DNA from 3 places in the Enterobacter sp. SM3 genome. Region 2 is predicted to be linked to each of the others. Evidence: predicted binding sites of a transcription regulator. Region 2 holds the regulator's gene; each other region holds the start of a gene.
The links. Region 2 encodes PhoB, which activates phosphate uptake and scavenging genes when phosphate is short. Its sites were predicted from a motif close to CTGTCATAAAACTGNCNNAT; they were not measured.
Positions count from the first base shown of each region.

Region 1: a site for PhoB is predicted at 1,306-1,325, ahead of pstS (phosphate ABC transporter substrate-binding protein PstS). Genes of this name have one in related genera too.
Region 3: a site for PhoB is predicted at 1,137-1,156, ahead of glpT (glycerol-3-phosphate transporter). Genes of this name have one in related genera too.

Region 1 covers NZ_CP099971.1:4,843,001-4,845,204, reverse strand. Annotated here, with positions in the region: gene pstC (phosphate ABC transporter permease PstC) at 1-49, opposite strand, end outside; gene pstS (phosphate ABC transporter substrate-binding protein PstS) at 178-1,218, opposite strand; gene glmS (glutamine--fructose-6-phosphate transaminase (isomerizing)) at 1,541-2,204, opposite strand, start outside.
Region 2 covers NZ_CP099971.1:1,036,416-1,038,619, reverse strand. Annotated here, with positions in the region: gene phoR (phosphate regulon sensor histidine kinase PhoR) at 1-636, opposite strand, end outside; gene phoB (phosphate response regulator transcription factor PhoB) at 658-1,347, opposite strand; gene sbcD (exonuclease subunit SbcD) at 1,535-2,204, shown strand, end outside.
Region 3 covers NZ_CP099971.1:3,314,399-3,316,602, reverse strand. Annotated here, with positions in the region: gene glpA (anaerobic glycerol-3-phosphate dehydrogenase subunit A) at 1-1,012, opposite strand, end outside; gene glpT (glycerol-3-phosphate transporter) at 1,265-2,204, shown strand, end outside.

The DNA of each region.
Region 1 (2,204 bases), 1.1 Mb from region 2:
TGTCACCTTTTTTACCCGGAGGGTTAAATGCAGGCTTGGTTGCAGCCATAAATTACTCTTCTGTTTGAGACGTTTTTACGAATATGCCCGGTGGCGCTGACGCTTACCGGGCCTACAGCTTAAACCGTAGGGCGGGTAAGCGCAGCGCCACCCGCCATCTTCGTTAAATATATCCTGTTAGTACAGCGCTTTACCGCTGCTGTCTTTCACGTTGGTTTTCCATGCAGCGCGAATCTGCTCAACCACGCTGTCCGGCAGGGTGGCGTAATCCAGGGCGTTAGCCTGTTTGCCGCCGTTTTTGTACGCCCAGTCGAAGAACTTCAGCACTTCGGTGCCCTGCTCAGGTTTCTTCTGCTCTTTGTGAACCAGGATGAAGGTGGTAGAGGTGATTGGCCATGCACCTTCGCCTTTCTGGTTAGTCAGATCCTGCGCGAACGATTTGCTCCAGTCAGCGCCTTTCGCTGCGTTAGCAAAGTTCTCTTCTGTCGGGCTAACCGGTTTGCCGTCGGCGGAAATCAGCTTGGTGTAGGACAGGTTGTTCTGCTTAGCGTACGCATACTCTACGTAACCAATTGAGCCAGGCAGACGCTGTACGAACGCGGCGATACCGTCGTTACCTTTACCGCCCAGACCGGTTGGCCAGTTAACGGTAGAGCCGGAGCCAACTTTAGATTTCCACTCTTCGTTCACTTTTGCCAGGTAGCTGGTGAACACGAAAGAGGTACCGGAACCATCCGCGCGGCGAACCACGGCGATGTTCTGAGAAGGCAGCTTCAGGCCTGGGTTGAGTTTAGCGATCGCTTCGTCATCCCATTTTTTGATTTTGCCCAGGTAGATGTCGCCCAGGGTTTTGCCGTCCAGCACCAGCTCACCCGACTTCACGCCCGGCAGGTTGATGGCCAGGACTACGCCACCGATCACGGTCGGGAACTGGAACAGGCCTTCCTGAGCCAGTTTGTCATCAGACAGCGGAGCGTCTGATGCGCCGAAATCAACCGTGTTCGCGGTAATTTGTTTAACGCCACCGGAGGAGCCGATACCCTGATAGTTAACCTTGTTACCGGTTTCTTTCTGGTAGGTATCCGCCCATTTGGCATACACCGGCGCAGGGAAGGTTGCACCAGCGCCAGTCAGGCTTGCTTCTGCAAATACAGAGAACGCGCTCAGAGATAAGGTCGCGGCGACAACAGTTGCGACAGTGGTACGCATAACTTTCATAATGTCTCCTGCAAGATTTTCGTAAATCGTTGTTTAGTGGCTACGATGAGCAAAATAGGACAAACAGGTGACAGATAAATGTACGAATTATGACAGTTTTATGACAAAGGAAATTTCACTTAAAAAACAGCAAAAGAAAGCTTAATTTTCATCGTGTTAGACACTTTTATGACAAGACGTTTTCAGAAATATTTTCTTTATGTGACACTGAAAAAAGTAGCTGAAGATGACAAATTGTCATTATTAAAAATGAGAAAGGATTGATGAAAAACAAACCGGGCGGGATAAACAAAGCTCCACCCGAAGGTGGAGCCTGAAGGGATTATTCTACGGTAACCGATTTCGCCAGGTTACGCGGCTGGTCAACGTCGGTGCCTTTGATCAGCGCAACGTGATAGGCCAGCAGCTGCAGCGGAACGGTGTAGAAGATTGGTGCAATCACCTCTTCCACATGCGGCATCTCGATGATGTGCATGTTGTCATTGCTGACAAAACCGGCATCTTTGTCGGCGAAGACGTACAGGACACCACCGCGGGCGCGGACTTCTTCGATGTTAGATTTCAGTTTTTCCAGCAGTTCGTTGTTTGGTGCCACAACGATGACCGGCATATCCGCGTCAATCAGCGCCAGCGGGCCGTGCTTCAGCTCGCCAGCCGCATAGGCTTCAGCGTGAATGTAGGAGATCTCTTTCAGCTTCAGCGCGCCTTCCAGCGCAATCGGATACTGATCGCCACGACCCAGGAACAGGGCGTGATGTTTGTCAGAGAAATCTTCCGCCAGCGCTTCAATGCGTTTGTCCTGAGACAGCATCTGCTCAATACGGCTCGGCAGCGCCTGCAGGCCGTGAACGATGTCGTGCTCAACGGAAGCATCTTCGCCTTTCAGGCGCGCCAGCTTCGCCACCAGCATCAGCAGAACGGTCAGCTGAGTGGTAAACGCTTTGGTGGAGGCCACGCCGATTTCGGTACCCGCTTTGGTCATTAGC
Region 2 (2,204 bases):
ACTGACGTTGGCGAAGAAGTTGCGACGCGCCCCTTCCAGCTGGTGCATCTGGGTGACATCGCGCGCCACCATCAGCCACTGCTTATCGCTGTAGGGCATCACGCGGATTTCCAGATGGCGACCGTTATTGAGCTTCAGATTATGCGGGCGGGTAAAATCACGCGTTTTCAGATACTGCGTGAACTCGGGATAGCGCAGAAGGTTGAGGATATTCTGACCATTATCGTCGGGCCAGCGCAGGCCCAGCAGCTGTTGCGCAAGGCCGTTACACCAGAAGATTGTCCCTTCTTCGGTCGTTAGAATAACGGCATCCGGCAGCGACTCTGCACCGCTGCGAAAACGCTTAATCAGGCTTCCCAGCTCGCGGCGACGCTTTTTATTACGCATCTGCATCTGATGCAGACCGTACAGCAGCGGCTCCCAGCTGCCGCTTCCCGGCGGCGGCGTCATACTTCGGTCAACCCACAGCCACCACGAGAGGCGCAGCAGGTTCCAGAAATGCCAGATCAGCAGCCCGGTGACCGACGCCAGCAGAAACCACGGCAGGTGTCCAAGAAAGGCCCCCAGTAGGAAGGCCGGAATACAGCATAAGATCAGTTCAAAGACGAGCCTTTTCCATGACAGACGTTCCAGCACGCGTCACACTCCTGTCATTGTTCAGAAACGGGTAGAAAAACGATAACCCGTGCCGCGGACCGTCTGCACCATGCGATCGTGGCCGCTCAGTTCCAGCGCTTTTCGCAGGCGGCGAATATGTACGTCAACCGTCCGGTCTTCGACATACACGTTAGTTCCCCAGACGTTATTCAGCAACTGCTCGCGGCTGTACACGCGTTCCGGGTGGGTCATAAAGAAGTGCAGGAGTTTAAATTCGGTAGGCCCCATGTCGAGGGGATTTTCACCGGTCATCACGCGGTGTGAGGTGGGGTCAAGGCTCAGCCCCTGCATCTCAATTACCTCTTCCACCGCCATCGGCGAAATACGGCGCATCACGGCTTTAATGCGGGCAACCAGCTCTTTTGGGGAGAACGGTTTAGTAATGTAATCGTCCGCGCCGGTCTCCAGACCGCGAACGCGATCCTCTTCTTCTCCGCGCGCCGTGAGCATCACAACCGGGATGTCGCGGGTCAGCGCCTCGCGCTTCAGGTGTTTGATAAACTGCAGTCCGGAGCCGCCGGGCAACATCCAGTCCAGCAGAATCAGATCGGGCCAGGGTTCATTCAGCTGGTTCACTGCGCTGTCATAATCTTCCGCTTCAACCGGCTGGAAGCCGTTTTGCTCGAGCACGAAGCACACCATTTCACGAATTGGAGCTTCATCTTCTACGACCAGAATACGTCTCGCCATACTTTGCCCTGTCTTATCTTATTTAAGTTACAAGTTTGTAATTCGGCGCCATTATGCGTCAGATTTATGACAGATTTATGAAAAACAGTACCACGATAACGGGCAAACCGTTGTTTTATTACAGCGGTTATTTTCCCGTCTCTGAACGTTTATAATCCTGCTTTCTCTTTTTTGCCACGGATCAGCTATGCGCATACTTCACACCTCGGACTGGCATCTGGGTCAAAATTTTTACAGCAAAAGCCGTGCGGCTGAACATGAAGCCTTCCTGAACTGGCTGCTGGAAACGGCCCGAACGCAAGAGGTGGACGCGATTATTGTGGCGGGTGACATCTTTGATACCGGCTCGCCCCCCAGCTATGCGCGTGAACTGTATAACCGCTTCGTGGTGAATCTGCAGCAAACCGGCTGTCATCTGGTGATTGTCGCCGGCAACCATGATTCCGTCGCGACGCTGAATGAATCCCGCGACATCCTGGCATTTCTCAATACTACCGTCGTCGCCAGCGCCGGGCACGCCCCGCAGATCCTGAAAAAACGCGACGGCACGCCGGGGGCGGTGCTGTGCCCCATTCCGTTTTTGCGTCCGCGCGATATTGTGCAAAGCCGGGCGGGACTTTCCGGCGGCGAAAAGCAACAGCATCTGTTACAGGCCATCACCGACTATTATCACCAGCAGCACGCCGATGCCTGCGCCCTGCGCGGCGACCAGCCGATTCCGGTGATTGCGACCGGACATCTCACCACCGTCGGGGCCAGTAAAAGTGACGCCGTACGTGACATCTATATCGGTACGCTGGACGCCTTTCCGGCGCAAAACTTCCCTCCAGCCGACTACATCGCGCTCGGGCACATAC
Region 3 (2,204 bases), 2.3 Mb from region 2:
GATCGAGCAGCACGATGCCCCGGCTGACGTTACGCCCGCTCGGGTCGTTATCGCTGGCGACCAGCGGACGCACGCCCGCGTAGGCGCGCAGAATACGCGTCTGGGCCATCACCGGGGCCAGTTTTTCCCCTTCGCGCAGCAGGATGTCGACCTCGTCGGCGGTCACGCGGTTGTAGTCAATCTCGCTGTAGTCCACGTGGGTTGAGGTGGTACCGATCAACGAAATGGTGTCGCCCGGGACGAGGATATCGGCATCAGACGGTTTGCGGCAGCGGTTGATCACGTGGTTATTGATGCGGTGGTCGAGGATCAGCAGCGAGCCTTTTGCCGGGAACATGCGTACCGACAGGTCCGCGTATTCCGCGATGCGCTGCCCCCAGATCCCCGCCGCGTTGACCACAACGGCGGCATACAGCTCGCTGTGTTCGTTATATTGCGTATCAAGGATCCGCACGCCGCAGATGCGATTCCCCTCGCGGATAAGCCCGGTCACTTCGTGCCCGGTCAGGATGTGCGCGCCATGTTCTCGGGCGTCCAGCATATTGGCGGCGGTCAGGCGGAAGGGGTCAACGGTGCCGTCAGGCACTTTCACCGCGCCGATAAGCGCCGGGTTAACCGACGGTTCCAGCCGCCGCGCCAGCACCGGGTCCATGGCCTCAGCCTGAATGCCCGCTGCAGTGCAGGCGGTAATAAAGGTGTCCTGAAAGGCGAGGTCATCTTCGGGAAGGGTAATAAAGAGGCCGTCGGTCGGCTCAATGCAGTGGCGGGCGATACGCTTGAGGATCTGGTTTTCAGCAATACATTCGCGCGCGGATTCACCGTCGGTCACCGCGTACCGCGCGCCGCTGTGCAGCAGGCCGTGGTTGCGCCCGGTTGCGCCCGTGGCGATATCATGGCGCTCGAGCAGCGTGACGCTTAAGCCGCGAAGGGCGCAATCGCGTGCGATCCCGGCGCCGGTTGCGCCACCGCCAATGATTATCACATCGCTGTAGCGAGGATCGTGAATGGTCATTGTTTACCCTCTATGTTCGTTTTTTTATCATTTAGCCATATCAATAGTGTGGTTTGTTTGATTTCGAACATAAACGCGCGAAATTCGAAAGTGAAACGTGATTTCATGCGCTTTTTTGCGCATTCTGTCATATTTCTGTAACAATCTGTGCGTTGATTCACAGTAACAATCACCGTGATTTCTTAACATCCCCGCCTCTGGAATTCGGGTGCGAGCCACCTGCTCATTCAATTCAAGGCCACGGAGGCTGTTATGCTCAGTATCTTCAAACCTGCGCCGCATCGGGCGCGTCTGCCAGAGGCAGAAATTGATCCGCTATACCGCCGTCTGCGCTGGCAAATTTTCCTGGGGATCTTCTTCGGGTACGCGGCGTACTACCTTGTACGTAAAAACTTTGCGCTCGCCATGCCGTATCTGGTGGAGCAGGGCTTCTCCCGCGGCGATCTGGGGTTCGCGCTGTCGGGGATCTCAATCGCCTACGGTTTTTCTAAATTCATCATGGGTTCCGTGTCGGATCGCTCGAATCCGCGCGTGTTCCTGCCCGCCGGCCTGATCCTGGCGGCCGCGGTCATGCTGTTTATGGGCTTTGTGCCGTGGGCGACGTCCAGTATTGCGATTATGTTCGTGCTGCTGTTCCTCTGCGGCTGGTTCCAGGGGATGGGGTGGCCGCCGTGCGGACGCACCATGGTGCACTGGTGGTCGCAGAAGGAGCGCGGCGGCATCGTGTCGGTGTGGAACTGTGCGCATAACGTGGGTGGCGGTATTCCGCCGCTGCTGTTCCTGCTGGGGATGGCCTGGTTCAACGACTGGCACGCTGCGCTGTATATGCCTGCCTTTGGCGCCATCGTCGTGGCGATTATCGCCTTCGCGCTGATGCGCGATACGCCTCAGTCCTGCGGCCTGCCGCCGATTGAAGAGTACAAAAACGATTATCCGGATGATTACAGCAAGGAGCACGAAGAAGAGCTGACCGCAAAACAGATCTTCATGAAGTACGTCCTGCCGAACAAGCTGCTGTGGTACATCGCGGTGGCGAACGTGTTCGTTTACCTGCTGCGCTACGGCATCCTCGACTGGTCGCCAACCTACCTGAAAGAGGTGAAGCACTTCGCACTGGATAAATCCTCGTGGGCCTATTTCCTGTATGAATATGCCGGGATCCCGGGCACGCTGCTTTGCGGCTGGATGTCGG